Regions from separate parts of the Lelliottia amnigena genome, predicted to be linked through region 2. Evidence: predicted binding sites of a transcription regulator. Region 2 holds the regulator's gene; the other holds the start of a gene.
The links. Region 2 encodes LexA, which represses DNA repair genes until DNA is damaged. Its sites were predicted from a motif close to TNCTGTATGTACATACAGNA; they were not measured.

Region 1 (16,105 bases), 520 kb from region 2:
CTGCAGGTTGAGCTGGTCAATCGTATCGCCGAGATTGTGCGGTATAAATTGAGCAAAGCCATTGATACGCAGTCGGTGAACTACATGCGATTTATTACCCATCTGCGCTACTTTGCCGAGCGGGTTTTAACCGGGAAAATTGTGGTCAGCGAGACCGACGATTTTTACCAGGAGTTAATGCGTCATCGCCCGGATGCCATGACCGTAGCATGGGTGATCCGCGATTATGTGCAGGAAAAATATCAACTCACGCTGCCAAAAGACGAGCTGACGTGGCTGAGCATTCATATTAGCCGGTTAATGGAAGGCCATGCTTAGGGCTGGCGTTTGAGATGAACAAAGCGACTTTTCAGTCGCCTGTTCCCCTCACCTTACCCTCTCCCCAAACCGAAGAGGGCTATTCAGGCCATTAACCCTGACGCAGATTCTGCGCGGCTTGTACCATATTCGCCAGCGCGGCGCGGGTTTCCGGCCAGCCACGGGTTTTCAGGCCGCAGTCCGGGTTCACCCACAGGCGCTCAGCCGGAATACGCTGAGCGGCTTTTGCCAGCAAGGCCTCGATCCATTCCACGCTTGGCACATTCGGGGAGTGAATGTCGTACACGCCCGGGCCGATTTCGTTCGGATAGTCGAACTCTTCGAACGACTCCAGCAGTTCCATGTCTGAACGCGAGGTTTCGATGGTGATCACGTCGGCATCCAGCGCCGCAATAGACGCCATGATGTCGTTAAATTCGCAGTAACACATATGGGTGTGGATCTGCGTATCGTTCTTTGCCACGGCGGCGCTGATACGGAAAACCTCCACGCCCCATTGCAGGTAAGCATCCCAGTCGCTACGACGCAGCGGCAAGCCTTCGCGCAGAGCCGGTTCGTCAATCTGGATAATGCCGATGCCTGCGGCTTCGAGATCCGCCACTTCGTCACGCAGCGCCAGGGCAATCTGTCTGGCGATGGTTTCACGGGTCACATCTTCACGCGGGAATGACCAGCAAAGAATGGTCACCGGACCGGTCAACATGCCTTTCACCGGTTTGTCCGTCAGGGATTGCGCGTACTTTGCCCACTCAACGGTAATCGCTTCTGGACGGCTGACGTCACCAATCACGACCGGCGGTTTCACACAGCGGGAGCCGTAGCTCTGCACCCAGCCGTTTTGGGTAAACACAAAACCATCCAGGTGCTCACCAAAGTATTCCACCATGTCATTACGCTCGGCTTCGCCATGCACCAGCACGTCCAGCCCCAAACGCTCCTGCTCAACAATCGCCTGCTTGATGTGTTCCGCAATGCCGGTGCGGTAGTGGTTGGCGTCGAGATTGCCTTTTTTGAATTCCAGACGCAGGCTGCGGATTTCAGTGGTCTGCGGGAAAGAACCGATCGTGGTGGTCGGCCACGCGGGCAGGTTGAAGCGCGCACGCTGCGCTTCGGCACGCACTGCGTAGGCGTTTTCACGCTGGCTGTCTTTCGCGGTGATTGCCGCCAGACGTTTTTCCACCGCCGCGTTATGCACCCGAGTCGAATGACGACGCGCCTGAATCGGCGCGCTCCACTCGACCAGCTTCGCGGTGTCGCCGCTGTTCAGCGCATCACGCAGCAGGGCCAGCTCTTCACATTTTTGCAGTGCGAAGGCGAACCAGCTTTTGATCTCCGCATCCAGTCGCGTTTCGACGCTCAGATCGATTGGGCTGTGCAGCAAGGAGCACGAAGAGGCAACCCACAAATCACGTTTGCCGACGATGTCCTTAATCTGTGCGTATTTCTCGGTCAGATCGGCGCGCCAGACGTTACGCCCGTTCACCAGGCCCGCAGACAGCAGCCAGTCGGACGGCAGGCGTTTGTTAAGTTCAGCCACATCATCTTTGCCGTGAACCAGATCCACATGCAGACCCTGCACTGGCAGCGCGGTGATGGTGTCGAGATTCGGCGTGACGCCTTCAAAATAGGTGGTCAGCAGCAGTTTGGTCTGGCCCGCCAGCGTGTCGTAAGCCGGTTTAAACGCTTCCAGCCACGCCTGCGGCAGCTCTAGCACCAGCGCAGGCTCATCGATTTGTACCCACTCAACGCCGCGTTTTGCCAGTTCAGCCAGCACCTGTTGGTATACCGGCAAAATGTCGTTTAACAGGCTCAGGCGGTCAAACTGCTCGCCTTTCACTTTACCCAGCCACAGATACGTCACCGGCCCGAGCAAAACCGGCTTAATGTTGTGGCCCAGCGCCAGCGCTTCGTCCACCTCATCCAGAAGCTGTGTCCAGGTCAGTTTGAACTGCTGACCTTTCACGAACTCAGGAACCATATAGTGATAGTTGGTGTTAAACCATTTGGTCATTTCTGCCGCCGCCGCTGGCTCGCCGGTTGGCGCACGGCCACGGCCCAGGCGGTACAGGGTGTCGATATCCTCCGATCCATCTTTGTTCTGATGACGAGCCGGCACGTTGCCAAGCAGCAGGCTGGTAGTCAGAACATGGTCGTACCAGGCGAAATCGCCCACCGGCAGCAGATCAATGCCTGCCTGTTTTTGCTGATCCCAGTGACGAGCGCGCAGCTCGCGGCCAACAGCCAACAGCTCTTCGCGGGTGGAGTGACCCGCCCAGTAACTTTCTTGTGCTTTTTTCAGTTCGCGGCGCAAACCAACGCGAGGGAAACCGAGAGTGTGGTTGATTACAGTCATGTGTCATTCCTCTAAATGTTTATAAATCCGATGGATTTTGAATTTAGGGAAGGCGGCTAGTTTGCTCATCCCCGGGAGCTTACATGAGTAAGTGACCGGGGTGAGTAAACGCAGCCAACGCACCATAAATTTAAAAGACGAAGGATTTGGACGTCCAGATGTTTACACATCCATAATTGGCGGTTACTGTATATTCCTCAAGCGCAAAATACTCATGGCGAAGTGAAGGACTTTCATGATCGAGATAAAACACCTGAAAACGCTACAAGCGTTGCGGAATTGCGGGTCGCTCGCGGCGGCGGCGGCCACGCTGCATCAGACGCAATCCGCACTGTCACACCAGTTCAGCGATCTGGAACAACGCCTTGGCTTTCGTCTGTTCGTGCGTAAGAGCCAGCCGCTGCGCTTTACGCCGCAGGGTGAAATTTTGCTCCAGCTTGCCAATCAGGTATTGCCGCAGATCGCCACCGCGCTACAGTCTTGCAATGAACCGCAGCAAACGAAATTGCGCATCGCCATTGAGTGTCACAGCTGTATTCAGTGGCTGACGCCCGCGCTAGAGAATTTCCGCCAGCACTGGCCGCAGGTGGAGATGGACTTTAAATCGGGTATGACGTTTGACCCGCAGCCGTCGCTTCAGCAGGGCGAACTGGATCTGGTGATGACGTCCGATATTCTGCCGCGCAGCGGGCTGCACTACTCGCCGATGTTTGATTATGAAGTGCGTCTGGTGCTGGCTCCGGATCATCCGCTGGCAGTGAAAACGCGTATCACGCCGGAAGATTTGGCGACCGAAACGCTGCTGATTTATCCGGTGCAGCGCAGTCGTCTGGATATCTGGCGGCATTTCCTGCAACCAGCGGGCATCAGCCCGAACCTGAAAAGCGTCGATAACACGCTGCTGTTGATTCAGATGGTGGCAGCCAGGATGGGTATCGCAGCGCTGCCGCACTGGGTGGTAGAGAGTTTTGAGCGCCAGGGTCTGGTGGTCACCAAAACCCTGGGCGAGGGATTGTGGAGCCGGCTGTACTCCGCCGTGCGCGATGGCGAGCAGCGTCAGCCGGTCACGGAAGCCTTTATTCGTTCAGCGCGGAATCACGCTTGCGACCATTTGCCGTTTGTTCGGAGCGCGGAGCGACCCAATGGCGATGCACCCACAGTGAAGCCAGGATCACCGCTCCCCCAATGATAAAGCTCGGCCAGTGCGGTTGTTCCTGCCAGATGGCCAGGTTCACCAGCAGGCCAGCGGGCACATGAACGTTGTTCATAATGCCCAACGTTCCGGCGTCTACCTGCGTAGCGCCGTAGTTCCACATAAAGTAGCCCAGCCCTGACGCCACAACGCCCAGCCAAATCAACACGCTCCACTGCACCGTGGTCGTCGGCAATTTCTGCGGATTACCCAGCATAAACCACGCCACGACGGCGACGATAAACGCCCCCATGTAGAACCATGCAAAGGCATTGTGCTGCGGCATTGGACGGGTTTCCATCAGGCGTTTGTAGCCAACCATGCCCATCGCAAAGCTGATGTTAGCGAGCTGAACGAACATCAGCCCGGTCCAGAAGTGATCGCTCACTTTGTCGTAGCGAATAATCGCCGCGCCCGCCACCGCCAGCAGCGCGCTTAGCACGTAGCCCCAGCGTAAACGCCGTTTGCTCAGCAGGTCGTAAATTAGCGTGATATAGAGTGGCGTCAGCACGGTGAACAGCAGGAATTCTGAGACCGACAGATAGACATACGCGCGGAAGCTGAACAGATACATGACGCCGAGCTGCATCGCGCCCACCAGCATATACAGCAGAATGGTTTTGAACGTTTGTCCGCGCAGACGCAGAAAGGGCAGGAACACCAGCGCCGCCAGCCCCACGCGCATCAGCACGGAGAAATAGCTATCGACATGCCCGGCGAGATATTCACCGATCAGGCTGAACGAGAAGGCCCACAGAATAGTGGTGATAATGAGTAGCGCCACAATGCTTGTCTCTCAGGAAGAAGGACAGGCATTGTAGCGGACTCTTCAGTTGACAACTGAGCGTTAATTAATCAGTCGAGACGTTAGGGCAATTACTCAAGAAACAGCTTACGCAGATAATTCGGCACGGCGTTATCGCCGTTGGTGCCGATCACTTCCAGCTCTGGGTGCAGATCTTTCAAACGCTGGTGCGCGTTTTCCATGATGCAGCCTTTGCCCGCCATGGAGAGCATTTCTGCGTCATTCATGCCGTCGCCAAAGGCGATGCAATCTTTCAGCTCAAAGCCCATGCGTTTGGCAACCGCTTCCAGGGCGTGGCCTTTCGACACGCCGCCCGCCATCACTTCGAGACAGGTCAGCGTGGAGAAGCTGACGTTCACGCGATCGCCCCAGCGCGCGTTAATCGCCTGCTCCAGCGGCAGCAGCTCTTCGTGGGTATCGCAGGTGAAGAACACTTTGCTGATCCCTTCCGGCTCCAGTAAAGCGGGCTCATACAGCGTGTAGTTAAATACCGCTTCTTTGAAGAAACGCATCTCATCCGGGCGGTGACGGTTCATAAACCAGTCGTCGTTGCGATAGACGTTAGTGACGATCTTCGGGTTGTCATGCACGACGCCGAACAGATCGGCCGCGATATCGCGATCCAGATCGTGAGTGAAAATAAGATTGCCATCAGTGTCGTGCACGCGCGCACCGTTGGAGGTGATCATGTACGCCTTAATCTCCAGGCCATCGCGGATTTGCCCGACGTCAACATGGTGGCGACCCGTCGCGAAGACAAAATTCACGCCACGCGCGGTCAGGAGTTTTAAGGTCTCTTTCGCGTACGGCGATAAGGTGTGATCGGGGGAAAGTAACGTGCCATCTAAGTCAGATGCAACAACCTGGTACATAGGAGAATTTAACCTCAATAGAAAATCAGTTATGCCTGTCGAAAAATTCAACAATGGCGTTTAGCGCGACTGAGCGCATGGCGTCCTTTTCAAAAAGGATCTCATGGAACGCACCGTTTATGACCAGCGGTTTTCCCCCTTCGCAAGGGTGACCCGCCGCAGCGCGCAATTCGCAAAAGCGTTCATGCATGCGGTTATCCACCACACGCTCCTCTTCTGCCTGAATCAATAATGTCGGCGTATTATCGTCACCCACGCCTGCCAGAGCAGACTCACCCGCGAGAATACCTTCACGCACCCAGTGATACGTTGGGCCGCCCACGCGCAAACGCGGTTCATCGGCATAGAAACGCAGATTTCGGCGATAACGTTGCCGACTGTGTGTCAGCACGTTAATCGCAAAGGGCAACGCGCGCCAGCGTCCGGTTCCGATAGCATAGCCTTCGCGAATGCGCTGATGGCCCTCAGCCCAGTCGAGAATATGGCGCACCATCCAGTCCGGAAAACGCATGACGATGCCAAACATGGGCGCAGTGAGCGCAATGGCGTCGCACTGATGCTGGGGATAGCGCTGTAAAAACAGCGTGGCGATCGCGCCCCCCATAGAGTGCGCAAGAATATAACGTTTACGCCACGGGCCTGGCTGCACCTCCTGCTGCCAGAATGCGGCGAGATCGTCGACATAATCACTGAAATGATCAACGTGGCCACGATGCGTGTCCGACAGTAAACGCCCGGAACGCCCTTGCCCACGATGGTCAATAATGAAGACATCAAAACCAAGATGGAACAAGTCGTAAGCCAATTCAGCGTATTTAACGTAGCTTTCAATACGACCGGGGCACACGACGATCACGCGATCGTTTTTGCTATCCCGAAAACGCACAAAGCGAACCGGGACATTGTCCACGCCCATGATCTCGGCTTCATCGCGCTGACGCCAGAAATCGGTCAGCGGCCCCATGGAGAAAGCAGCAAATGCGTTCTCGCGTGTTTCCCAGTCCTTTTTCTGCTGAAACATTGGGTTTCCACCCCTGTAAGCCATGGAATATCGTTTTTTCGTGACGCATCACAAAATGCGCTGACAATAGCGTATTGTGGCATAAAAATAGACGATTCGGGAGTTTCAAATGACCTTCGAGTGGTGGTTCGCTTACCTGCTGACATCCATTATCCTGAGCCTTTCACCGGGTTCTGGCGCGATCAATACCATGACCACCTCCATTAGCCACGGTTATCGCGGTGCGGCGGCGTCTATCGCCGGTTTGCAAACGGGGCTGGGGATCCACATCGTGCTGGTTGGCATCGGTTTGGGCACGCTCTTCTCGCGATCTATTCTGGCCTTTGAAGTGCTGAAATGGGCGGGCGCGGCGTATCTGATTTGGCTGGGCATCCAGCAGTGGCGCGCGGCGGGCTCAATTGACCTGAACACACTGGCGCACACGCAAAGCCGTGGGCGACTGTTCAAACGCGCCGTGTTCGTCAATCTGACCAACCCGAAAAGCATCGTCTTTCTGGCCGCGCTGTTCCCGCAGTTTATCGTCCCGCATCAGCCACAGGTGATGCAGTACATCGTGCTTGGCGCGACGACCATTATTGTCGATATCATCGTGATGATTGGCTACGCGACGCTGGCGCAGCGAATTGCGGGATGGATTAAAGGGCCTAAACAGATGAAGGCCCTGAATAAAATCTTTGGATCGCTGTTTATGCTGATTGGCGCGCTGCTTGCGTCAGCGCGCCATGCTTAGCGAGAGAGGATGAGATGAATGCCAAAGCCGGCGAACAGTGCGCCGGCAAAACCGTCGATCCATTTCGCCAGGCGCTGATAGCCACGGCGCATTGACGGGAGCGCAAACAGGCTTGCCACCACCGTAAACCAGGCGAACGTTTCCACCACGATCAGCAGGAAAATCCCCCAGCGCGCGCCTGCGCCCACGTCATCACCGACAAACAGGGAGAACACGGAGCCAAAATAGATAATCGCTTTTGGGTTCGCCAGATTGGTCAGCAGACCTTTCACAAAGCTGCGGCCACCCGTTGCCAGTTCGATATGAGGTTCACCCGCCACTTTTTCTTCTTTCTTCAGCGCCCCGCGCAGCATCTGATAACCCATCCAACACAGATACAATCCGCCGCCGACCATAATGATGTTATGCAGCCAGGCCATTTTCGCGAGGATCAAATTCAGGCCAAGCAGCGCGACAGCTGCCCATACCATGACGCCCATGGTAATGCCGAGCACACCCATCATCGCCTCTTTGCGGGAGCGGCTGACGGCGGTCTGGGATACAAAGAAAAAGTCTGGGCCAGGGCTCATCAGCGCAACGATATGCACCAACGCCACGGTGAGAAATAGCATTAACATAGTTAACTCGCGGGGAAATAATTCACAGAGCAATCATCCTGGCACTTTTTCGCCGGTCTGACTACTCCTCATCATCGCCATCAGCATGCGAACGAATCAACGCCATAAACTCTTTACCAAAGCGCTCGAGTTTGCGCGTGCCGACACCGTTAACGCTGAGCATTTCGCTGGCGCTGAGCGGCATCTGCTCGGCCATTTCGATAAGCGTCGCATCGTTGAACACCACATACGGCGGAATGTTCTCTTCGTCGGCAATGGCTTTACGCAGCTTGCGCAGTTTAGCGAACAGCTTGCGGTCGTAATTTCCGCCGTAGGATTTCTGCATAACGCGCGGTTTCAGGGCGATAACGCGCGGCACGGCAAGCTGTAGCTCGATATCACCGCGCAGCACCGGGCGTGCGGCTTCGGTCAGCTGCAGCGCAGAGTGCTGGGCAATATTCTGTGTTGCGAAACCCAGGTGAATCAGCTGGCGGATAATGCTTACCCAGTGCTCGTGGCTCTGCTCTTTGCCGATGCCGTAGACAGGTAATTTGTCGTGGCCCATCTCGCGGATACGCTGGTTGTTCGCCCCGCGCAGCACTTCCACCACGTAGCCCATCCCGAAGCGCTGATTGACGCGCCCGATAGTCGACAACGCCTTACGCGCATCCATTAAGCCATCGTACTGCTTCGGCGGGTCAAGGCAGACATCGCAGTTACCGCACGGCTCCTGACGCCCTTCACCGAAGTAGTTGAGGAGCACCAGACGGCGGCAGGTTTGCGCTTCGGCAAACGCGCCCATCGCGTTGAGCTTATGACGCTCGATATCCAGCATCTGCCCTTGCGGTTTCTCTTCAAGACAGCGACGCAGCCAGGCCATATCAGCCGGGTCGTAAAACAGCATCGCTTCCGCAGGCAGGCCGTCACGCCCGGCACGGCCCGTTTCCTGATAGTAGGATTCGATATTGCGCGGGATGTCGAAATGCACCACAAAGCGCACGTTGGGCTTATTGATGCCCATCCCGAATGCGACTGTGGCAACAACAATTTGCAGGTCGTCGCGCTGGAATTTCTCCTGCACGTCGGCACGAATGTGATTTTCTAATCCGGCATGGTAAGCCGCAGCGCTAAATCCACGGGTTTGCAAACGTGCGGCGGTGTCTTCCACTTTCGCGCGGCTGTTGCAGTAAATAATGCCCGATTTGCCGCGCTGCTCCTGCACGTAACGCAAGAGCTGATCAAGCGGCTTGAATTTTTCCATCAGCATGTAGCGGATATTGGGGCGATCGAAGCTGCTGACCTGGATAAACGGATCGTTAAGTCCAAGAAGACGGACGATATCCTGGCGGGTCGTGTCGTCAGCCGTGGCGGTAAGCGCCATAAACGGTAGCGCCGGGAAGCGCTGGCGCAGCTGACCGAGCGCAGCATATTCCGGACGGAAATCGTGTCCCCACTGCGAAATACAGTGCGCTTCATCCACCGCCAGCAGCACTGGATTCCAGTGCGCGAGATGCTCGAGGAAGTTATCCAGCATCAGGCGTTCCGGCGCGATATAGAGCAGGCGAATTTGTCCGGTACGGCAACCCGCCATCACTTCCTGTTGCTGTTCACGGGTTTGCGTGGAGTTGATACAGGCTGCGGCAACACCGTTCGCCAGCAGCTGGTCCACCTGATCTTTCATCAGCGAGATGAGCGGTGACACCACGACCGTCAGGCCGTTGAGCACCAGCGCGGGCACCTGATAGCACAGGGATTTTCCGCCGCCGGTCGGCATGACCACCAGACAATCGCGGCCTTCCAGCACGGTTTCAATGATGGTTTCCTGGCCAGGGCGGAATTGCTGATAGCCAAAGGTTTCTTGTAAAACCTGTTTAGCCAGCGATTCCTGATTCAAAACTTCCGCCTGCGCCACGTTAACCCCATTTGCCAGAAATAAAACAGGCGCTATTTTCAGCGCCTGAGAGAGAAACTTCAACGTTTAACGCAAAAACATTCGCGATGCTTAGAAAAGATCGTTCAGCATCACGCCCACACCCACACGGGTCTGGTTGAAGTTATAGTCGATGAGCGATTCACCGTAACCGCTGTAAACCTGCGTGTAGATGCGCATATGCCTGGTCACCGGATAGCTCAGGCCCATTTCCGCGCCCCCGTAGCCGGTGTTCCAGTTATATTGCCCTTTCACACTCAGTACAGCATCACCCAATTGATAGCCCACTTTCAGTTGATAGTAGCCCATGTATTTGGTGATATCCGGATTATCGTCGGTGCTTCCCAGCACGTACCACGGTTTAACTTCCACCATCCAGTTACCGTTTTGCGCCATCAAACGGGTATAGAGACGGTTCCAGCTGCGGGAGGTGGGGTCAGCGCGACCATTCGAATCGTGGTTATAACCCACTTCAACGTCGCGTAAGGTCCAGCCTGCGAATTCGTCATCCGTTGCAAAGCCGAGAAACAGCTGCGGTTCATAGTTCGTTTCGCGGAACGGAGAAGACTCACCGCTGTTAGACAGCTGCCACCAGGATTTTTGCGTGTAAGACGCGCCCAGCACTGAACTCGGCCCTAATATGCCGCGCCAGAGCGGAAACGCCAGGCTGAGCTGGAATTTAACTTCGTCTTTGCGCGCGTTATCTGACCAATTGTAAGAGCTAATAGCCTCTTTATTGATGTCGCTGGTTTGGGTGTAAATCAGATAGTTAGTGTCATACGGGTAAAGCGTGAACGGATTGTCATGCTCCTGAAGAAGGTTCGCAATAATGCTGCCATGAACGGCGGGCTTATCATGCACTTCTTTAATAGTGGCTTCCTGCGCAAATGCCGTAAAGGGCAGCGCAATCGCCGCCAGTAACCAACCCAGATACGTCCGCATCGGTGGTGCTCTCCTGCGAAATAAAATTTTGTGAATATTATGAGCAGCTCATTCTACCGATTTCTTCGTTTACGTCTCCCCCTCGTTTCTGAAAGTGGAAATTCGTATGCCAGAAGCATAAAATCAACATCTCATTAACAATAAGGATGTGATTTCTGATGTCAGCCACGCTTACCGCTGAAGACGCTTTGAAACTTGTGGGCGAGATTTTTGTTTACCATATGCCCTTTAACCGTGCGCTCGGGCTTGAACTGGAGCGTTACGAGAAGGGATTCGCCCAACTCAGTTTCAACAATCAGCCCATGATGGTCGGCAACTGGGCGCAAAGTATTTTGCATGGCGGCGTGATCGCCTCCGCGCTGGATGTCGCCGCAGGGCTGGTATGCGTGGGCAGTACGCTGGCGCGTCACGACACCATTAATGAAGACGAATTGCGTCAGCGCCTGTCGCGGATGGGCACCATCGATTTGCGCGTGGACTATTTACGCCCTGGCCGTGGCAATCGCTTCACCGCCACCAGCAGTTTGCTGCGGGCGGGCAATAAAGTGGCCGTGGCCCGCGTCGAATTGCATAACGAAGAACAAGTTTACATCGCCAGCGCAACAGCCACTTATATGGTGGGTTGAGGCGGCAAAATCGGGTAAAATTACTTCACTTTTTTGTCACGGATTTTACCGATGGATGCTAAACAGACGCGGCAGGGCGTTTTACTCGCCCTTGCCGCTTATTTTATTTGGGGTATCGCACCCGCCTACTTCAAGCTGATTTACTACGTACCAGCCGACGAAATCCTTACCCACCGCGTAATCTGGTCATTTTTCTTTATGGTGGCGCTGATGAGCGTCAGCCGTCAGTGGTCAGGCGTAAAAAAGCTGCTGCAAACGCCGAAGAAAATTTTTCTGCTCGCCCTTTCAGCGGTGCTGATTGGCGGAAACTGGCTGCTGTTTATCTGGGCGGTTAACAACCATCACATGCTCGAAGCTAGCCTCGGTTACTTTATCAATCCGTTGGTCAATATCGTGTTGGGGATGCTGTTCCTCGGCGAGCGTTTCCGGCGTATGCAGTGGGTGGCGGTACTGTTAGCCCTGTGCGGCGTGCTGGTACAGCTCTGGACGTTTGGTTCGCTGCCGATCATCGCCTTGGGCCTGGCGTTTAGCTTTGCGTTTTATGGTCTGGTACGGAAAAAAATCGCCGTCGAAGCGCAAACCGGGATGCTGTTCGAAACCCTGTGGTTGCTCCCGCTGGCAGCTATTTACCTGTTCGGCATTGCCGACAGCAGCACCAGCCATATGGGCAGTAATCCGTGGTCGCTGAACCTGATGCTGATCGCCGCAGGGGTGGTCACTACCATTCCGCTGCTGTGCTTTACTGGCGCGGCGACCCGCTTGCGCCTGTCGACGCTCGGTTTCTTCCAGTATATCGGGCCAACGCTGATGTTCCTGTTGGCGGTGATGTTCTACGGAGAAGTTCCGGGTGCCGATAAGATGGTGACGTTTGCGTTCATCTGGGTGGCGTTGGCGGTATTCGTTGCCGATGCGCTCTATACCCAGCGCAGAGTGAAGAAAGGATTGTAGCGTTTAGCCCTCTCCTGCTCGGGAGAGGGCGTCAGCATTACAGCCAGTTGCGGCGCTTGAAGTACAAATACGGCGCTAGCCCGGCAAGCAGCATAAAGATAATCGCGCCAGGGTAGCCAAAGCTCCACTTCAGCTCGGGCATAAACTCAAAGTTCATCCCGTAGCTGGATGCCACAAGCGTAGGCGGCAGGAACACCACGGAGACCACCGAGAAGATCTTGATGATGCGGTTCTGCTCGATGTTGATAAAGCCCATCGCCGCCTGCATCAGGAAGTTCACCTTCTGGAACAGGGATTCGTTGTGGGGCAACAGGGATTCGATATCGCGCAAAATTTCACGCGCCTGCTCAAGCTGACCGCTCGGTAAACGCGCTTTACGCACCAGGAAATTCAACGCGCGCTGGGTATCCATCAGACACAAACGCACTTTCCAGCCGATATCTTCCTGCTCTGCCAGCGTCGACAGCGCTTCGTCATATTCATCACCCTGATGACCTTCCATGATCACGCGACTCAGCTTTTCCAGATCGCTGTAGATGTTTTCGATTTCATCCGCCAGCTGTTCAATTTTGGTCTCGAACAGATCGAGCAGCAGCTCGTAGGCGTTGCCGTCGACCATTGCCTGGCTACGAGCGCGCATGCGGTAGAGTCGAAATGCCGGCAGTTCGCGCTCACGTAAGGTGAACAGGCGACCATCGCGAATGGTAAATGCCACCGTGGAGTTACCGGCATGGTCATCCGCATCTTCAAAAAAGAAAAAGGAGTGAATATGCAGGCCGTCTTCGTCTTCAAAAAAACGCGCGGATGCTTCGATATCTTCCAGTTCAGGACGGGTTGCCAGGCTTTGTCCGAGTTCTGATTGTACGCGCAAGCGTTCATCGTCGTCCGGCTCGACCAGATCCACCCATACGGCATCAATGAGGGGCTGTGACTCTTCAGCTTCAAGCCGAATCAGTCGGTTTTTTTCGAGTTGAAATGCGCTCAACATGACCGGGACTCCCAATGCAAAAAATATCGGACAGTTCGGTGGGCACACAGAAACAATAAGGGTTTCAGACCATTAAACAGCCTGACTCAGCGCGACGGGAAAAAACAGATCGCTGACAACCACTAAGGCCATCAGCAAGAGGAGATAGCCTTAGGAGTTGTTCCTGGATGACAGGGAATTGAGCCAGTATGTACTGGGTGTGTCCAAGGCGAATGTCCTCTTAGCGTAATCGTGCGCGCATGTTACGCCAGCTGTAATAGTGGCGTCAACACGCAGCGAAACGCTGAAGGCCTTTTAATAGCCGCCAGCTATTAAGGCTAGCAGAGTATTACAAAATAATGATATTTTTCTGAAAGTTACACATTTTCCAGACGCGCATAAGCGGCGACCAGCCATTTGATGCCCTGTCCCTGGAACGCCACCTGCAGGCGACTGTGTTCGCCACTCCCTTCCAGATTCACAATGGTACCCTCGCCAAATTTCGAATGGCGGACGCGCTGACCCAGCTTGTAGCCGGTATCATTTTCCGAGATCGGCGTTCCCATCCGCTGATGGTTAACCGGACGGCTGATGCTGGCGCGCAGGCGCACCTCTTCAACGCAGGCTTCCGGCAGCTCGCCGATAAAGCGTGACGGACGGTGATACACCTCTTTGCCATACAGACGACGTGTTTCCGCATAGGTCAGCGTCAGCTTTTCCATTGCACGCGTCACGCCAACATAGGCAAGACGGCGCTCCTCTTCCAGACGTCCGCCCTCATCCAGCGACATCTGGCTCGGGAACATCCCCTCCTCCATCCCGACAATAAACACCTGCGGGAACTCCAGCCCTTTGGCGGAGTGCAGCGTCATCAGCTGAACCGCATCCTGCCAGGTATCCGCTTGCCCTTCGCCCGCTTCCAGCGCTGCGTGGGAGAGGAACGCCTGCAGCGGCATCAAATCTTCGTCTTCTTCGTTGTAGCTGAACTGGCGCGTTGCCGTCACCAGTTCCTCTAAGTTCTCGATACGCGTCTGACCCTTTTCGCCTTTTTCCTGCTCATACATCATGCGCAGCCCCGAGTCCTTCACCACGCGGTCCGTCTGAACGTGTAGCGGCATATCGGCGGTTTCTTGCGCCAGGGCGTCAATCAGTTCAATAAAGCGCTGTAACGCGCTGGCTGCGCGCCCGGCTAGCGCTTTTTCCTGCAATAGCTCACGGCAGGATTGCCACAGCGTGAGCTGGCGCTCACGGGCAGCCTGACGCACCACGTCCAGGGTGCGATCGCCGATTCCGCGCGTCGGGGTATTCACGACACGCTCAAACGCCGCATCGTCGTTACGGTTAGCAATCAGGCGCAAATACGAGAGCGCATCTTTGATCTCCTGGCGTTCGAAGAAGCGCATGCCGCCGTAAATGCGGTACGGCATGCTGACCTGCAACAGCGCCTCTTCGAGCACGCGCGACTGGGCGTTACTGCGATAGAGAATGGCGCATTTTTCCAGCGCGCCGCCGTTGTCCTGCCAGGTTTTAATGCGATTGACTACAAAACGGGCTTCATCCAGCTCGTTGAACGCGCAGTAGAGTGAAATCGGTTCGCCGTCGACGCCATCGGTCCACAGTTTTTTGCCCAGACGCCCGTTGTTGTTCTCAATCAGGGCGTTGGCGGCGCTCAAAATATTATTCGTCGAGCGGTAGTTTTGCTCCAGACGAATGGTTTCTGCGCCGGGGAAATCATTAAGGAAACGCTGAATATTTTCGACCTGTGCGCCACGCCAGCCGTAAATCGACTGGTCATCATCGCCCACGATCATAACTTTACCGGTGTCACCCGCCAGCATGCGGATCCACGCGTACTGAATGTTGTTGGTATCCTGGAACTCATCCACGAGGATATTGGTGAAGCGTTCGCGGTAATGCTGAAGAATGTGCGGCTTGTTCAGCCACAGCTCATGCGCGCGCAGCAGCAGCTCGGCAAAATCCACCAGACCCGCGCGATCGCATGCTTCCTGATAGGCCTGGTAAACCTTCTGCCAGGTTTGCTCAACCGGATTGCCAAAGCTTTGAATATGGTGCGGGCGCAGCCCTTCGTCTTTTTGACCGTTGATGTACCACATCGCCTGACGCGGCGGCCATTGCTTCTCGTCAAGGTTCATCGCCTTAATCAGACGTTTCAGCAATCGCAGCTGGTCTTCGCTGTCGAGGATCTGGAAATCCTGTGGCAGATTCGCGTCCATATGGTGCGCACGCAGCAGCCGGTGCGCCAGCCCGTGGAACGTGCCCACCCACATGCCGCCCTGGCTGGTGCCCATCAGTTGGGTAATACGATGGCGCATCTCCGCCGCCGCTTTGTTGGTAAACGTCACGGCCATGATGGAATACGGCGAGCAGTTTTCTACACTCTGCAACCACGCGATGCGGTGTACCAGAACACGCGTCTTACCACTGCCCGCCCCTGCCAGCACCAGCATATTGGTCCGCGTCGCGGCGACCGCTTCACGTTGTTTGTCATTAAGGCTGTCGAGCAGGTAAGAAACGTCCATTGGCACCGCCAGAAGTCATCTGTCCGGCAGCGTTTTGCCTGCCGGACATACTGTTGATTTATACAATACTGCTGGTGATTATATCAGCGTGGTGAGGGATGCCAACCGCGAAATTTCTACGTGCGGCAACAGGCGGCTGTCGATGGTGTGCATCAGGTCAGCGTTTTCGGGTTTGATCCAGCAGGCTTGCATGCCGCAGCGGATCGCCCCGGCAACATCGGTCGTCAGATCGCCGCCAACGTGCAGGATTTCGCCCAGCGGCAAA
Region 2 (16,105 bases):
CTAACGCCAGTCGCCAGTGTTCCCATGAGATTTTCTCAGGGATCAGGCTGCCGGTAGCAAAGTTGCCCTCGCGCAGTGAGATGGCGATAACCATCAGCAGCGGGAACATAATGGCTGCGATAAAAATCAGCAGACCTAAGTGCGTCGCGAAGAGACGCAGCTTTTGAGATTTGGGTTGGACCATAGCCATTTTCGTTATCTCCCTTAATCGAATTTCATACGCGTGGCTTTCAGATTCACAATCGCCAGCGCGCCAACCAACAGGAAGATCAGGGTGGCAATCGCTGCCGCCAGACCGAAGTCCTGCCCGCCGCCGCCTTCAAAGGCGATGCGGTAGGTGTAGCTCACTAACAGGTCGGTATACCCCGCTGGCGTGGTGGTGCCGAGGCGGTCTGGGCTGCCGTTGGTCAGAAGCTGAATCAGTACGAAGTTATTAAAGTTAAAGGCAAAACTGGCAATCATCAGCGGCGTTAGCGGCTTGATCAGCAGTGGGAGCGTAATCTTAAAGAAGTTCTGGAACGCGCCCGCGCCGTCCATCGCGGAGGCTTCGTACAGGTCGTCCGGAATCGCTTTCAGCAGGCCCATGCACAGAATCATCATGTACGGATAGCCGAGCCAGGTGTTGACGATGATAATCATCGAGCGAGCCGTCGTTGGGTCGCTAAACCACGCTGGCTTAATGCCAAACAGCGCACCCAGCATCATGTTGATTTCACCGAAGCTCTGGTTGAACAGGCCTTTGAAAATCAGAATCGAGATAAACGACGGGACGGCGTAGGGCAGAATCAGCAGTACGCGGTAAATGGCTTTGCCTTTCAGGGACTCCCACTGCACGACACACGCCAGCACCATGCCGACCGCCACGGTCAGGATCACCGTCAGGACTGAGAAGACCACTGTCCAGACGAAAATGGCCATGAACGGTTTCTGGATGCCCTCGTCGGTAAAGACGCGGGTAAAGTTCTCCCAGCCGATGGTGACGGTATAGCCTGGGCTGAGTTTATCGTCACCCCATTTGCCATCGGCGTTCACGGACTGATAGAAGCCGATATCGTTGTTTGGACGATATTTCACGCCGGTCTGGTTGTTGGTCAGCGAGCCGTCATCCGCCCGCGTGTACAGCGGCTGCGTGCCCGAGAACTGGCGCAGCGAGCTCATGATGACTTTGCTTTCGTCAGGCAGCACGGCGGTGAGCTGCGTCAGCGCCTGGCGATTCTGAGTGATAATGCGCAGATTGGCGCGTTCGCCTTCTGGCAGGGCATTCGCTTCTTTGAGCGTCAGCTTTTGTTCGCCGCCAAACTTAAAGGCGTCGGAGACATAATATTTCCCGCTTTCCTCGTCAGACAGCGCCAGCTTCCACTCCTCTCCCGCCGGATATAAACCAAAGTTAAAGGTTTTTCCTGCCTGATAGGAACGGTCCATCAGCACCTGCTGGGCGCGCTCCTGAGCGAGCTGGTTAGTGCTGCTGTAGTTGGTAAAGGCGATAGCGATAGTACAAATCAGCGGGAACAGGACAAACAGCCCCATCCCGGCGACACCCGGATAAACGTAGCGCCAGGCGTACGCTTTGCGATTGGCAAAAATATACAGGCCAACTGAGCTTAAAATCAGCGTCATGATGGCGAACAGGTACTCCCCCTGTACATACATTAAAACAACAAGGTAGCCCACCAGTAAGCCGAGCAGACCTATCACTGACCATTTCAGCGTGTCGCTTTGCCACCAGTGCTTCTTTTTAATGACATCCATGGGGATCTTCCTCTTTACACTTTATCCTTCACGCTGCCTCTTTGTTGGCTGCGGACGCGCACCCCGGTCACTTACTGTTGTAAGCTCCCGGGGATTTGCATCCTTGCCGCCTCGATGCAACGCGAATGATGTTGCGTAAACAACGTATTCAATAAACCTTATTCCCTGAGAAATAAGGGGTAAAAGCATTACTTCGTAATACGACCCTGAGCGTCTTTCAGCGCAGCATCCACTGTCTGACGACCGCTTGCCGCGTTGATCACAGCAGTACGTGTGGCATACCAGAACGCCGCCATTTGCGGGATGTTTGGCATGATTTCGCCTTTCTGGGCGTTATCCATGGTGGCGGCAATGCGAGGATCTTTCGCCAGCGTATCCTGGAAGGATTTCAGTGCGACGGCGCCCAGCGGTTTATCCTTGTTCACCACATCCAGACCCTGATCGGTCAGCAGGTAGTTTTCGAGGAACTCTTTTGCCAGCTCTTTGTTCGGGCTGGCGGCGTTGATACCCGCGCTCAGCACGCCAACGAACGGTTTAGACGGCTTGCCTTTAAAGGTAGGCAGCAGCGTGACGCCGTAGTTGATTTTGCTCTTATCGATGTTAGACCAAGCCCACGGACCGTTGATGGTCATCGCGGTTTCGCCTTTGTTGAACGCCGCTTCTGCGATGGAATAATCAGTATCCGCGTTCATGTGTTTGTTTTTGATAAGGTCTACCAGGAAGGTCAGACCGGCTTTCGCGCCAGCGCTGTCCACGCCCACGTCTTTCACGTCGTATTTGCCGTTTTCAAACTTGAACGCATATCCGCCGTCAGCAGCAATCAGCGGCCAGGTGAAGTACGGTTCTTGCAGGTTGAACATCAGCGCGCTCTTACCTTTCGCCTTGAGCTCTTTATCCAGAGCCGGGATCTCTTCCCAGGTTTTTGGCGGGTTCGGTACGAGGTCTTTGTTATAAATCAGCGAGAGTGCTTCCACGGCGACCGGATACGCGATCAGCTTGCCGTTATAACGCACTGCGTCCCAGGTGAAGGGGAACAGTTTGTCCTGGAACGCTTTATCTGGGGAGACTTCAGCCAGCAGGCCAGATTGCGCGTAGCCGCCAAAACGGTCATGCGCCCAGAAGATAATGTCTGGACCGTCGCCGGTCGCGGCAACCTGCGGGAATTTCTCTTCCAGTTTATCCGGGTGTTCAACGGTCACTTTAATGCCGGTGTCTTTTTCGAATTTTTTACCCACTTCGGCCAGGCCGTTGTAGCCTTTGTCGCCGTTAATCCAGATAACCAGTTTACCTTCTTCAATTTTGGCGAGCGCCGGTGCGGAAATCATCATTGCTGCCAGGGCGGACAAGGCGAAAACGCGTGCGCCAGTATTGATCTTCATATCTGCCATCCTTTTGGGTGATGTGCTCGTGGATACACTGAGGTCGTTCAACGTGACTCAGTCTCCTTATTTGACATCCTCTTTCCATCCTCCTTAGCCCTACGCCCCACCCCCTCTTTGTGTGATCTGTGTTGCATAGATTTAAGTTATGAGTCATGGCGCACATAAAAACCCGCTGATTTTTGTCGCGTGCATCACGAAATTAGCCTTAGCCCGCCTGATGCGGGGGCAGAACCGTCCGTCTCATCCTCCCGCCTCCTCCCCCACAAAAAAACGAGGGGGTGGAGGATTCACAACAGTAATGGATGCCCCATATTCAGCCCATCTTGAATGTTTCTGTCGGTGACAGGTTGTAACGAAGGGAGAAGGGCATGGCGAGCGTACAGCTGCGGAATGTAACGAAAGCCTGGGGCGACGTAGTGGTGTCGAAAGACATCGATCTGGACATCCACGAAGGTGAGTTCGTGGTGTTTGTCGGTCCATCGGGCTGCGGTAAATCAACTCTGCTGCGTATGATTGCCGGACTTGAAACTATCACCAGTGGCGATCTGTTTATTGGTGAGACTCGCATGAATGACATTCCGCCCGCAGAACGCGGCGTGGGCATGGTGTTCCAGTCCTATGCGCTTTATCCCCATCTCTCCGTTGCCGAGAACATGTCCTTTGGTCTGAAGCTGGCCGGAGCTAAAAAAGACGTTATCAATCAGCGTGTGAATCAGGTGGCCGAAGTGCTGCAGCTGGCGCATTTGCTGGAGCGCAAACCGAAAGCCCTGTCCGGTGGGCAGCGTCAGCGCGTGGCGATTGGTCGTACGCTGGTGGCAGAACCGCGCGTGTTTTTGCTTGATGAACCGCTTTCTAACCTGGACGCCGCCCTGCGCGTTCAGATGCGTATTGAAATCTCCCGTCTGCACAAACGTCTTGGCCGCACGATGATTTACGTCACCCACGATCAGGTTGAAGCGATGACGCTCGCCGACAAAATTGTGGTGCTGGACGCAGGCCGCGTCGCACAGGTGGGCAAACCTTTAGAGCTGTATCACTACCCGGCCGACCGTTTTGTTGCGGGCTTTATTGGCTCGCCAAAGATGAATTTCCTGCCGGTAAAAGTGACCGCGACAGCTATTGAACAGGTACAGGTGGAACTGCCTAACCGCCAGCAGATTTGGCTGCCAGTGGACAGCGCCAACGTACAGGTCGGGGCGAATATGTCCCTGGGTATCCGTCCTGAACATTTACTGCCGAGTCAGATAGCCGATGTGACGCTGGAAGGTGAAGTTCAGGTCGTCGAACAGCTTGGTCATGAAACACAGATTCATATCCAGATCCCCGCCATCCGTCAGAACCTGGTGTACCGCCAGAATGACGTGGTGTTGGTAGAAGAGGGTGCCACATTCGCTATCGGCTTGCCGCCAGAGCGTTGCCATCTGTTCCGTGAGGATGGCACCGCATGTCGTCGGTTGCACAAAGAGCCTGGCGTTTAAGCAATCCCAATAAAAGGCACGAAACCGTCAGGTGAAGTGTTCAAAGAAAAGCAATGATCTCAGGAGATAGAATAATGATTACTCTGCGCAAAGTTCCTCTGGCTCTCGCCATTGCGGCAGGCATCTTGTCTGCCCAGGCCGGTGCTGTCGACTTTAAAGGTTATGCTCGTTCTGGCATTGGCTGGACCGGGAGTGGTGGTGAGCAGCAATGTTTCCAGGCAACGGGTGCCCAAAGTAAATATCGTCTCGGTAACGAATGTGAAACTTATGCCGAGATTAAATTGGGCCAGGAAGTCTGGAAAGAAGGTGATAAAAGCTTCTATTTCGATACCAACGTAGCGTATTCCGTTGCACAACAGAATGACTGGGAAGCGACTGACCCGGCATTCCGTGAAGCGAACGTGCAGGGTAAAAACCTGATTGATTGGCTGCCAGGTTCAACCATTTGGGCCGGTAAGCGTTTCTATCAACGTCATGACGTTCACATGATCGACTTCTACTACTGGGATATCTCTGGTCCTGGTGCAGGTCTGGAAAACATCGACGTCGGTTTCGGTAAACTGTCTCTGGCTGCGACGCGTTCTTCAGAAGCGGGCGGTTCTTCTTCTTTCTCCAGCAACAGCATTTATGACTACACCACGCGCACAGCGAATGACGTTTTCGACGTTCGTTTAGCACAGATGGAAATTAACCCAGGTGGCACGCTGGAACTGGGTGCCGATTATGGCCGTGCAAATGAACGTGATGGCTATTATCTGGTTGACGGTGCATCAAAAGATGGCTGGATGTTCACCGCAGAGCACACTCAAAGCATGTTAAAAGGCTTCAACAAGTTTGTCCTGCAATATGCGACTGATTCTATGACCTCACAAGGTAAAGGCCTGTCGCAAGGTTCAAGCATCGGGACCTCCGATGATATCAACTATGCGATGAACAATAATGGCCACCTGTGGCGTGTTCTGGACCACGGTGCGATCTCCTTAGGCGACAGCTGGGATCTGATGTATGTCGGTATGTATCAAGACATCAATCTGGACAGCAATAACGGTACTAAGTGGTGGACAGTGGGCGTGCGTCCAATGTTCAAATGGACGCCAATCATGAGTACCTTGCTGGAAGTTGGCTATGACAACGTTAAGTCTCAGGAGACTGGCGATACCAACAACCAATACAAAATTACCCTGGCGCAACAATGGCAGGCTGGCGACAGCATCTGGTCTCGCCCGGCAATTCGTGTATTCGCGACCTATGCCAAGTGGGATGAAAAATGGGGCTATGCGCCAACCGGTAATAACAGCAAAGCGGGTTATACCCCAGGCGTTGCTTACAGCGACACTTCTCTGAACAGCTTTAGCCGTGGCGACAACGATGAGTGGTCCTTCGGTGCTCAGATGGAAATCTGGTGGTAATAACGTCGTAATTTGACGGACTGATCAAACAGAGGGGCGAAAGCCCCTCTATCCCTTAGGGACGGCGCGCTATTGCCTGGCTACCGCTGAACCTGCGCTTTATGAGGTGATAACAATGAAAATGAAGAAAAATCTTGTAGCCCTTTGCTTGTCAGCGGGGTTATTGGCCAGTGCGCCGGCCATCACACTCGCAAATGTGAATTTCGTTCCACAGAATACGACGACGGCTCCGGCTATTCCTGCGGCAGCATTGCAGCAACTTGTCTGGACGCCAGTCGATCAATCTAAAACGCAAACGACTCAGCTTTCGACCGGCGGTCAAACTCTGAATGTCCCAGGTATCAGCGGCCCTGTAGCGGCCTACAGCGTGCCTGCAAATATTGGTGAGCTGACCCTGACACTCTCCAGTGAAGTGAACAAACAAACCAGCGTCTTCGCACCGAATGTGTTGATTCTCGATCAGAATCTGACGCCATCTGCCTTCTTCCCAAGCGAATACTTTACCTATCAAGAACCCGGTGTGATGAGCGCCGACCGTCTTGGCGGTGTGATGCGCCTTACGCCAGCGTTGGGCCAGCAGAAGATCTATGTGCTGGTCTTCACGACTGACAAAGATCTCCAGCAGACAACAACGCTGCTGGATCCAGCCAAAGCCTATGCCAAAGGTATCGGTAACGCTGTACCGGATATCCCAGATCCTATTGCTCGTCATACCACTGACGGCGTCGTGAAATTGAAAGTGTCTACCAACAGTGCCTCAAGCGTTCTGGTCGGCCCGCTCTTTGGTTCTTCATCTACCGGGCCTGTTACTGTTGGCAATACCGCAGCGCCTGCACCAGCTTATGCGGCTCCTGCTCCAGCCGTCGCTGCTCCGGCACCCGCGCCGGTGAAAAAATCCGCACCGGTACTGAACGATACCGAAACGTACTTCAACAAAGCCATCAAACAGGCCGTTGACAGCGGCGATGTCGACAAAGCGCTGAAGCTGCTTGATGAAGCTGAGCGTTTAGGTTCAACCACTGCCCGTTCCACCTTTATCAGCAGTGTAAAAGGCAAGGGGTGACCGTCTCCCCACAGTGCTGATTTTGTCAGTAGTTTAGTGCGCCTGAGTGGGCGCACTTTTTTTGGCGCTGTTTATGCTGTTGCATCACTGTTGCGATAATGATCGCTAATCCACGTTTGAACGCCCCCAACCTGCATTTCTGCGATACAATAGCCATACGTTATGTATCGGAGAGTCTGGCATGTCACACCCTGCGCTAACGCAACTGCGTGCGCTGCGCTATTTTGACCAAATACCCGCGCTGAGCTCTGAGCAACTCGACTGGTTGCTGCTGGAAGATTCCATGACGAAACGTTTTGAGCAACACGGGAAAAACGTCACCGTGACGCTGATTCAGGAAGGATTTGTGTCCGCTGATAAGGTCTCCAGTGAGCTCCCGTTGTTGCCAAAAGAAGAACGCTACTGGCTGCGTGAAATTCTGCTGTGCGCGGACGGCGAACCCTGGCTTGCCGGGCGCACTGTCGTTCCGGAATCTACGCTTTCTGGCCCGGAACTGGCGCTGCAACAATTGGGTAAAACCCCGCTGGGACGCTACCTTTTTACGTCGTCCGAGCTCACCCGTGATTTTATTGAAATAGGGCGCGATGCCGATCTGTGGGGACGCCGTTCCCGCCTTCGCTTAAGCGGCAAACCGTTAATGCTGACGGAGCTGTTTTTGCCCGCATCGCCGTTGTACTAAGAGGATATTAAAATGGAGTGGAGTCTGACGCAGGACAAGCTGCTGGCTTTTCACCGTCTGATGCGAACGGATAAACCGATCGGAGCCTTGCTGCTGCTATGGCCAACGCTTTGGGCACTGTGGGTCGCGGCTCCCGGTTTGCCACCGCTATGGATCCTGGCGGTATTTGTGGCGGGCGTGTGGTTGATGCGGGCTGCGGGCTGCGTGGTGAATGATTATGCCGATCGCAAGTTTGACGGACACGTTAAACGCACGGCCAATCGCCCACTGCCCAGCGGTCAGGTTTCTGAAAAAGAGGCACGGACGCTGTTTGTGGTGCTGGTTGCACTCTCTTTCCTGCTGGTGCTCACGCTTAATACCATGACGATTTTGCTCTCGGTGGCAGCGCTGGCGTTGGCATGGGTGTATCCGTTCATGAAACGCTATACCCATTTGCCACAGGTGGTGCTTGGGGCAGCGTTTGGCTGGTCGATTCCAATGGCGTTTGCTGCCGTCAGTGAGTCCGTGCCGCTGAGCTGCTGGCTGATGTTTCTCGCCAATATCCTGTGGGCGGTGGCCTACGACACTCAGTACGCGATGGTTGACCGTGATGATGACCTGAAAATCGGCATCAAATCGACGGCGATTTTATTCGGCCGTCACGACAAGCTGATTATTGGAATATTGCAGGTCGCCGTGCTGGCGCTAATGGTCGTCATTGGTCGTCTGAACGGGCTGAACTGGGAGTTTTACTGGTCGGTACTGGTGGCGGGATTGTTGTTTGCGTATCAGCAAAAGCTGATCGCAAAGCGCGATCGTGAAGCCTGCTTTAAAGCCTTCCTGAATAATAACTACGTTGGCCTGGTGCTGTTTTTAGGTCTGGTGATGAGTTACTGGTCTTAGAAGCAAAACGGCAACACCGTTGGTTGCCGTTTTTGATGCTCGCCGCCTCTCCCCATGGGAGAGGACCGGGATAAGGGCCCCAGACCACACAAGGTAAACGTAAAACGGCAACACCGTTGGTTACCGTTTTTAATGTTTGCCGCCTCTCCCCGTGGGAGAGGGCTGGGATAAGGGCACCAGACCACATGAGTTCAAAAGCAAAACGGCAACCATCAGGTTGCCGTTTTAGTCTCCGCACTAATGCGGCTCGCACAAGCCGTTTTACTCGTCCTGCGTTGCGCTCTCAATCGTCAAACGCACATCAGACGTAATCAGTTCCGCCAGCATCTGGTAAACCTTCATGGTTTCGCCAGGCTCGGCATCTCCGGTATCGCTGATATAGCCTTCGTCACGCAGCGTCAGCACCAGTGAGCTAAACACCGCTTTATCGAAGAATTCAGGTGCGTTGATGCCGTGCAGCACAGACAAACGCTGAGCTAGGGTGCGGCTCTCTTTTTCCAGCGTTCCACGGTTAATGGACGGGTTGGCGCTCAGCAGCCAGAAGGTGATGGCGTAGCGTTGCAGCGTCTCACGCGCGCCTGCGGCCAGCAGTTGAAGCGTGCGAGAACGTGACGGATTGATATGAAGCTCATCGCCTTTCACCGCGATCAGCCCCTGACGGAGCATCTCTTCGGTCAGTTTATCCAGCTCTGCTGCCAGCTCGTCTTTGCTCCAGCGCAGGAACAACTCCGCTTTCAACATCGGGTAAAGCACTTCAACATGACGCAGTATCTCCTGACGGGAAATACGACGGTGCTGAGTGATGATGGCAGCCATCAACGACGGTAGCATCAGCATATGCGCGATATTGTTGCGATAGTACGTCATCAACACCGCCTGCTCGCGCGGCAGAATGATGATGTCACCAATCGTGTCCTTCTCGACCTCGAACTTGTTCATTTGCAGCGCATGGTCGATCAATTGACCCGCCGTCACAGACGGCACGGTTGAGTCCGTTGAGTACGGAACATGACGCATCATGTCGAGATAACAATCGAGCTGTTCGGTCAGCTGTTCGCGTGTCAGTGAGCGCTGACGAGAGGCCAGCAGCGCGGTACAGCACAGGTTCATGGCGTTAGCCGCGCCCGCGTTGTTAATACGCACCATCAAATCGGCAGCGATATTGTTTACCGTAGGCGTCAACCACGCCGGGCGAATGGCTTCGATCGGATCGATAGATTCTCGCCATTCCGGCACATGCTGGTTCAGATACGTCATCAGCGGCATCGGTTCGCCAAAGTTTACGTAGCCCTGACCGAGATTACGCAGCTTGCTCAGACCACGCAGCATCTGCGGTAAGCTCTCTTTTTCTTTTGTCGCGCCGCGTAGCTCTTTAGCGTACGTGCCCACTTCCATTACGTGTTCGTAACCAATATAAATCGGTACCAGCGTAATTGGACGTGTGCCGCCGCGCAGCATGGCCTGAATGGTCATCGAGAGCGTCCCGGTTTTCGGGTCGAGCAGACGACCGGTGCGGGAGCGACCCCCTTCAACAAAGTATTCGACGGAATAGCCACGGCTGAACAGTTCGCCCAGATATTCGCGGAACACCGTTGAATAGAGCTTGTTGCCCTTAAAGGTACGACGAATAAAGAATGCGCCCAAACGGCGGAAAATCGGACCTGCTGGCCAGAAATTCAGGTTGATCCCCGCAGCAATATGCGGCGGAACCAGCCCCTGATGATAGAGCACGTAGGAGAGCAGCAGATAATCCATGTGGCTGCGGTGGCAGGGCACGTAGACAATCTCATGACCGTCGTGGGCCAACTGGCGCACACGCTCGGCGTTATGAACGTTAATCCCTTGGTACAGACGGTTCCAGGTGAAGCTCAGAATACGGTCAGACAGTCGGATCATCTCGTAAGAGAAGTTCGCCGCAATCTCTTCCATCAGTGCGATAGCGTTTTGCTGCGCTTTCTCATGAGAGATTTTCTTGCTTCGCGCTTCGTCTTCAACTGCGCGGGCAATCGCTTTGGACGCCAGCAGTTTGTTGAACAGATCCTGACGCGCAGGCAATCGTGGCCCCACAGCCGCTAAACGCTGACGGGCGAAGTGCATACGTGCAACGCGTGCCAGTTTTTGGGCAATGATTTTATCGGTGCCATGCTCATCCGCCATGCGTCGTAACGACACAGACGGCGAGAAACGAACAAAACTATCGCGGCCCAACCATGACACGGCAAAGAATTTTTGCACGCCGTTAAGCATGCGCAATGGTGGATTCTCGTCGCCTTTTTGACGCCCTGGACGACGACCAAACATGATCGACACTGGCACCATCTGGACATCCAGATCGGGGTTACTGCGGTGCAGATCAAGATAGTCGTGGAACAGTTTGATCGACTCTTCTTTCGGCGTGTAATAGGTAAACACGCGCGGCCCGCCGTGGATAAACACATAGCGAGGAAGGAGAGTGCCGTCGATTTCCAGGGGTTCCAAAGGATCCGGTAAATCGTGCGCCAGACATTGGGCGCGCAGCGTCAGTAAGTCTGCCTTCGAGTTATAAGGCAAAACGTACATAATAGGACGCGAGGTATCGAGCCCTAATTCCAGCGCAGGTTCCGCCGGGATAGACTTACTTTTTACCAGTACGCTTAATGGTAAATTAAGTAATTTGTAGTAAATTCGTGGCCAGCCGGACATAAACGATGTAAAGCCTCTGGTTAATAATGCAATTGCGGCGCAAGGATAACAGAAAGCGCGCAAGATTTCTGTTGTTACCCGTCATACTTCAGGCTGCTGCGAAACCCGCTGCAGCCCTTGTTACTGACGTCAAATCTAATAAAAGGTTCTTTTAATGGCCAATAATACCACTGGGTTTACCCGAATCATCAAAGCAGCCGGATATTCATGGAAAGGTTTCCGCGCAGCATGGATAAATGAAGCCGCCTTCCGGCAAGAAGGCGTTGCCGCCATTATTGCCGTGATTATTGCGTGCTTCCTTGATGTCGATGCTATCACCCGTGTACTTCTCATCAGCTCCGTGCTTTTGGTGATGATAGTGGAAATTCTCAACAGTGCTATCGAAGCCGTTGTTGACCGTATTGGTTCTGATTTCCACGAGCTTTCTGGTCGTGCGAAAGACATGGGCTCTGCCGCTGTACTGCTGGCGATTATCATCGCTGTCATTACCTGGGTCACTCTCCTTTGGTCACATTTTCGATAAGCTTTCAGGAATCGAATAAGTCTCTGGTTTTTTGTGCAGTTTTTGATTCCAAATTCGCCTTTGACTGTATATACTCACAGCATAACTGTATATACACCCAGGGGGCGGAATGAAAGCGTTAACGGCCAGACAGCAAGAGGTGTTTGATCTCATCAGGGATCACATCAGCCAGACGGGAATGCCACCCACGCGTGCGGAAATCGCTCAGCGCCTGGGCTTCCGTTCACCAAACGCCGCTGAAGAGCATCTTAAAGCGCTGGCACGTAAAGGTGTTCTTGAGATTGTTTCGGGCGCGTCACGCGGTATCCGCTTACTGGTGGAAGAAGAAACGGGCATCCCTCTTATCGGTCGCGTTGCGGCGGGTGAGCCGTTGCTGGCACAGCAGCACATTGAAGGCCACTATCAGGTCGATCCGGGTATGTTCAAGCCGAGCGCAGATTTCTTACTGCGTGTTAGCGGTATGTCAATGAAAGATATCGGTATTCTTGACGGTGATCTGTTGGCTGTTCATAAAACTCAGGATGTGCGCAACGGACAGGTTGTGGTTGCGCGTATTGACGACGAAGTGACGGTTAAGCGCCTGAAAAAACAGGGCAACACTGTGCAACTTCTGCCTGAAAACAGCGAGTTTTCTCCAATTGTGGTGGATCTGCGCGAGCAAACCTTCTCTATTGAAGGACTGGCGGTTGGCGTTATCCGCAACGGTGAATGGCTGTAATTTCTCTCTGACAGGCTGCGCCATCCGCGCAGCCTGACTGTCCTATCTCGCTTCCGGTAATTTCCTATGTCGCTGCTGACAACTTCAGACAAGGCATTATGGCGTCTTGCGCTGCCAATGATTTTTTCCAATATCACCGTTCCTTTGCTTGGACTGGTGGATACGGCCGTTATTGGACATCTGGATTCTCCTGTTTATTTAGGTGGCATCGCGATTGGCGCGATGGCGACCAGCTTCCTCTTTATGCTGCTCCTGTTTTTGCGCATGAGCACAACCGGACTGACAGCCCAGGCCTTTGGCGCGAAAGATCCCGTTCGCCTTGGGCGGGCGCTGGTTCAGCCGCTGATCCTGGCATTAGGTGCCGGGCTGCTGATTGTCGTAGTGCGTGCGCCTCTCATCGATCTGGCGCTGCATATCGCCGGCGGCAGCGAGGCTGTGCTGGAACAGGCGCGCCGTTTTCTGGAAATTCGCTGGCTCAGCGCCCCTGCATCGCTCGCTAACCTCGTGCTGCTTGGCTGGTTGCTCGGCGTGCAATATGTTCGTGCCCCGGTCATTTTGCTGGTGGTGGGGAATATCCTGAATATCGTTCTCGATCTGTGGCTGGTGATGGGTTTGCATATGAATGTGCAGGGCGCCGCACTGGCAACCGTCATCGCGGAATATGCCACCTTCTTTATCGGCTTATGGATGGTGAAACGCGTGCTGGTGATGCGTGGCGTCACGCTCGCGATGCTGAAAAATGCCTGGCGGGGCAATATGCGCAAGCTGCTGGCGCTGAACCGCGACATCATGTTGCGCTCTTTATTGCTCCAGCTATGCTTCGGTGCGATGACGGTATTAGGCGCGCGTCTTGGGCCTGAGATCGTTGCGGTCAACGCGGTGCTAATGACGCTGCTGACATTTACCGCCTACGCGCTGGATGGTTTTGCCTATGCCGTTGAAGCGCACTCCGGTCAGGCTTACGGTGCGCGACAGGCCGGGAAATTACAGGAGGTCTGGCGAGCCGCCTGCCGCCAGTCCGGGCTGGTCGCGCTGATGTTTGCGCTGATTTATGCTCTTTTTGGCGGGCATATCGTCGCACTACTGACGTCATTACCTGAACTACGTGAGCTGGCACGGCACTACATTTTCTGGCAAGTGGTGTTACCGGTGGTGGGTGTCTGGTGCTATTTGCTGGATGGCATGTTTATTGGCGCAACACGGGGTGCAGAAATGCGCAATAGCATGGCGGTAGCCGCGGCGGGTTTCGGTTTGACCTTGCTTACCGTTCCCTACCTGGGAAACCAGGGTTTGTGGCTGGCACTCGCTGTCTTTCTTGCTCTGCGAGGCCTCTCGCTGTGGGTTATCTGGCGACGTCACTGGCGCGAAAACAGCTGGTTCTCGTAGCGGCTTCTTTTGTCCAGATGGTTAAAGATTCTGAATATCGAAACGACTGCCGAATCCTTGTCTACAATTATTATCACGTCCAGCAGGAAATGAACGTAACGGACGATACAAATTTACGTGATAACCGAACGATGAGGACATGATTATGAATAAAGACGAAATCGGCGGTAACTGGAAACAGTTTAAAGGTAAAGCGAAAGAGCAGTGGGGTAAGCTGACTGACGATGATATGACCATCATTGAAGGTAAGCGTGACCAGCTGGTCGGTAAAATTCAGGAACGTTACGGTTACCAGAAAGATCAGGCCGAGAAAGAGGTCGGTGACTGGGAAAAACGTCACGATTATCGCTGGTAGGCAATTCCGTAGCGAAAAGTTCTACCCGAAAGTACAAGGACGTACTATCCCTGAGGGCGGCTTAATGGCCGCCCGCTTTGCGTTTTAGCGCGGCTTCTTTTTCACATGAATGGAGTGATCGTGCTGACACGCATCCTGATGGCTACACGCTTCTACTTCCACACAGGCTGAACACAGGCCATGTGCTTCAATCACATTATGACGTAGCGCGAAGCCCATTTTTGCTGCCAGCGTATGCATAATGTCTTCAACCCCTTCCGCCGCTTTTTCCTTCACTGCACCACATCGATCGCAGATGAACATCGCAGAGGTGTGCGTCGGTTGATCGAACAAATGGCAAAGCACATAGCTATTTGTTGATTCCACTTTATGCACAAAGCCTTGTTCCAACAGGAAATCAAGCGCCCGGTAAACCGTAGGCGGTTTAGCCTGCGGCTCGTTAACACGCAGCAGATCAAGCAAATCGTAGGCGCTGATCGCGTTTTGTTGCAGGCTCATCAAACGCAAAACTTCAAGGCGCTGCGGGGTCAGGCGCACATTGCGTTGCGCACAGAGCTTTTCAGCTTGCACGAGCAGCTCCTGCGTTGTGGTCTTATCCATTTGCACCTCGAATAGTAGTCGGCCGGAAAACCCTCACTTTATCATGTTCTGTCAAAAACGCCGAGATCCCACGCGGTGTGCTATACCTGACGCAACGCAACATGGGGAGATAAACAATGAAAAGACCTGACTGCATTCAACACTGGCGTGACGTCGAGGGGGCTGACGATTCAACGTACCCGGACAGTGACGAACGCTTTGCGATTGGTGCGCCGTTGGCGCGCAAACTGGGGCTGGGGCGTCTTGGGATCCATCATGAGCGTTTACCGCCGGGGCGTCGCACGTCCTATCCGCATGCAGAAAGTGACGAGGAAGAGTTTATCCATGTTATTGAGGGGCATCCGGAGGCGTGGATCAACGGTTATTTGTGGAAGCTGGAGCCAGGGGATAGCGTCGGTTTCCCTGCCGGGACGGGCGTGTGTCACACCTTTATCAACAACACCGACGAGGATGTACGGCTGCTGGTGGTAGGGGAAGCGAACAAAAAACACAATCGTATCTATTACCCGTTAAATCCGATGTATGCCGCCACACGCGAAGACCGCTGGGTCGACCATCCCCCGCAGTTTTTTGGGCCCCACGACGGAAAACCTGGGCGAAAATAATATCCTCTTCTATAAATATTGAGGGCCGTCACAAATACAATAGGCCAGTTGGGTGATTTAACTTAAGGAAATGGCAGGTCTTTTGGTTCTTATTCACAGCAATAGTTCGCTCCCGTATGGGCGTAAATAGCGGGGGTTGTTTAATAACACTATAAGACGGGCATACTGTGAAAAAAACTTTTAAATTTTCAGTGGTTAGCATCGCTGTTTCTCTGCTGATGGCAAATCAGGCGGGAGCAGCCAATACCTGGACGGAAGCGCGTAGCGACGCAATGGGTGGTACGGGCGTGGCGGCGGGCAATTATGGCAGCGGGGTATTAATCAACCCAGCGCTGTTGGCCAAAGCCAAACCGGATGATGACATTACCGTCATTTTACCGTCCGTTGGCGCCAGAATTACGGATAAAGATAATCTTCAGGATCAAATCGACGACATCAGTGACAAAGTCGACCGCTACAGTGATGTCGTGGACAGCCTGACGGCAGCAGAGATCATCGCTAACCCATTAGGGTCTGTTAATCAGTTCCAGGGTGCGGCTAAAGATCTCGCTGATGAACTCAGTAGTCTGAAAGGCAAAACGGCGCGTGCAAATG

Region 1: a site for LexA is predicted at 2,856-2,875, ahead of metR (HTH-type transcriptional regulator MetR). Genes of this name have one in related genera too.

What each region holds. Positions count from the first base shown of each region.
Region 1 covers NZ_CP077236.1:1,604,805-1,620,909, forward strand. The annotation lists gene I6L74_RS07540 (PRD domain-containing protein) at 1-318, shown strand, start outside; gene metE (5-methyltetrahydropteroyltriglutamate--homocysteine S-methyltransferase) at 410-2,671, opposite strand; gene metR (HTH-type transcriptional regulator MetR) at 2,907-3,860, shown strand; gene I6L74_RS07555 (carboxylate/amino acid/amine transporter) at 3,748-4,647, opposite strand; gene yigL (sugar/pyridoxal phosphate phosphatase YigL) at 4,740-5,540, opposite strand; gene pldB (lysophospholipase L2) at 5,566-6,561, opposite strand; gene rhtB (homoserine/homoserine lactone efflux protein) at 6,671-7,291, shown strand; gene rhtC (threonine export protein RhtC) at 7,288-7,908, opposite strand; gene recQ (ATP-dependent DNA helicase RecQ) at 7,970-9,799, opposite strand; gene pldA (phospholipase A) at 9,890-10,759, opposite strand; gene yigI (acyl-CoA thioesterase YigI) at 10,918-11,385, shown strand; gene rarD (EamA family transporter RarD) at 11,437-12,333, shown strand; gene corA (magnesium/cobalt transporter CorA) at 12,371-13,321, opposite strand; gene ysgD (YsgD/CorL family protein) at 13,472-13,528, opposite strand; gene uvrD (DNA helicase II) at 13,678-15,840, opposite strand; gene yigB (5-amino-6-(5-phospho-D-ribitylamino)uracil phosphatase YigB) at 15,919-16,105, opposite strand, start outside.
Region 2 covers NZ_CP077236.1:2,126,726-2,142,830, forward strand. The annotation lists gene malG (maltose ABC transporter permease MalG) at 1-190, opposite strand, end outside; gene malF (maltose ABC transporter permease MalF) at 205-1,749, opposite strand; gene malE (maltose/maltodextrin ABC transporter substrate-binding protein MalE) at 1,938-3,128, opposite strand; gene malK (maltose/maltodextrin ABC transporter ATP-binding protein MalK) at 3,500-4,609, shown strand; gene I6L74_RS09965 (maltoporin) at 4,681-6,018, shown strand; gene malM (maltose operon protein MalM) at 6,134-7,081, shown strand; gene ubiC (chorismate lyase) at 7,263-7,760, shown strand; gene ubiA (4-hydroxybenzoate octaprenyltransferase) at 7,773-8,642, shown strand; gene plsB (glycerol-3-phosphate 1-O-acyltransferase PlsB) at 8,904-11,324, opposite strand; gene I6L74_RS09990 (diacylglycerol kinase) at 11,479-11,847, shown strand; gene lexA (transcriptional repressor LexA) at 11,957-12,565, shown strand; gene dinF (MATE family efflux transporter DinF) at 12,632-13,951, shown strand; gene I6L74_RS10005 (CsbD family protein) at 14,097-14,306, shown strand; gene zur (zinc uptake transcriptional repressor Zur) at 14,391-14,906, opposite strand; gene I6L74_RS10015 (cupin domain-containing protein) at 15,023-15,511, shown strand; gene I6L74_RS10020 (conjugal transfer protein TraF) at 15,730-16,105, shown strand, end outside.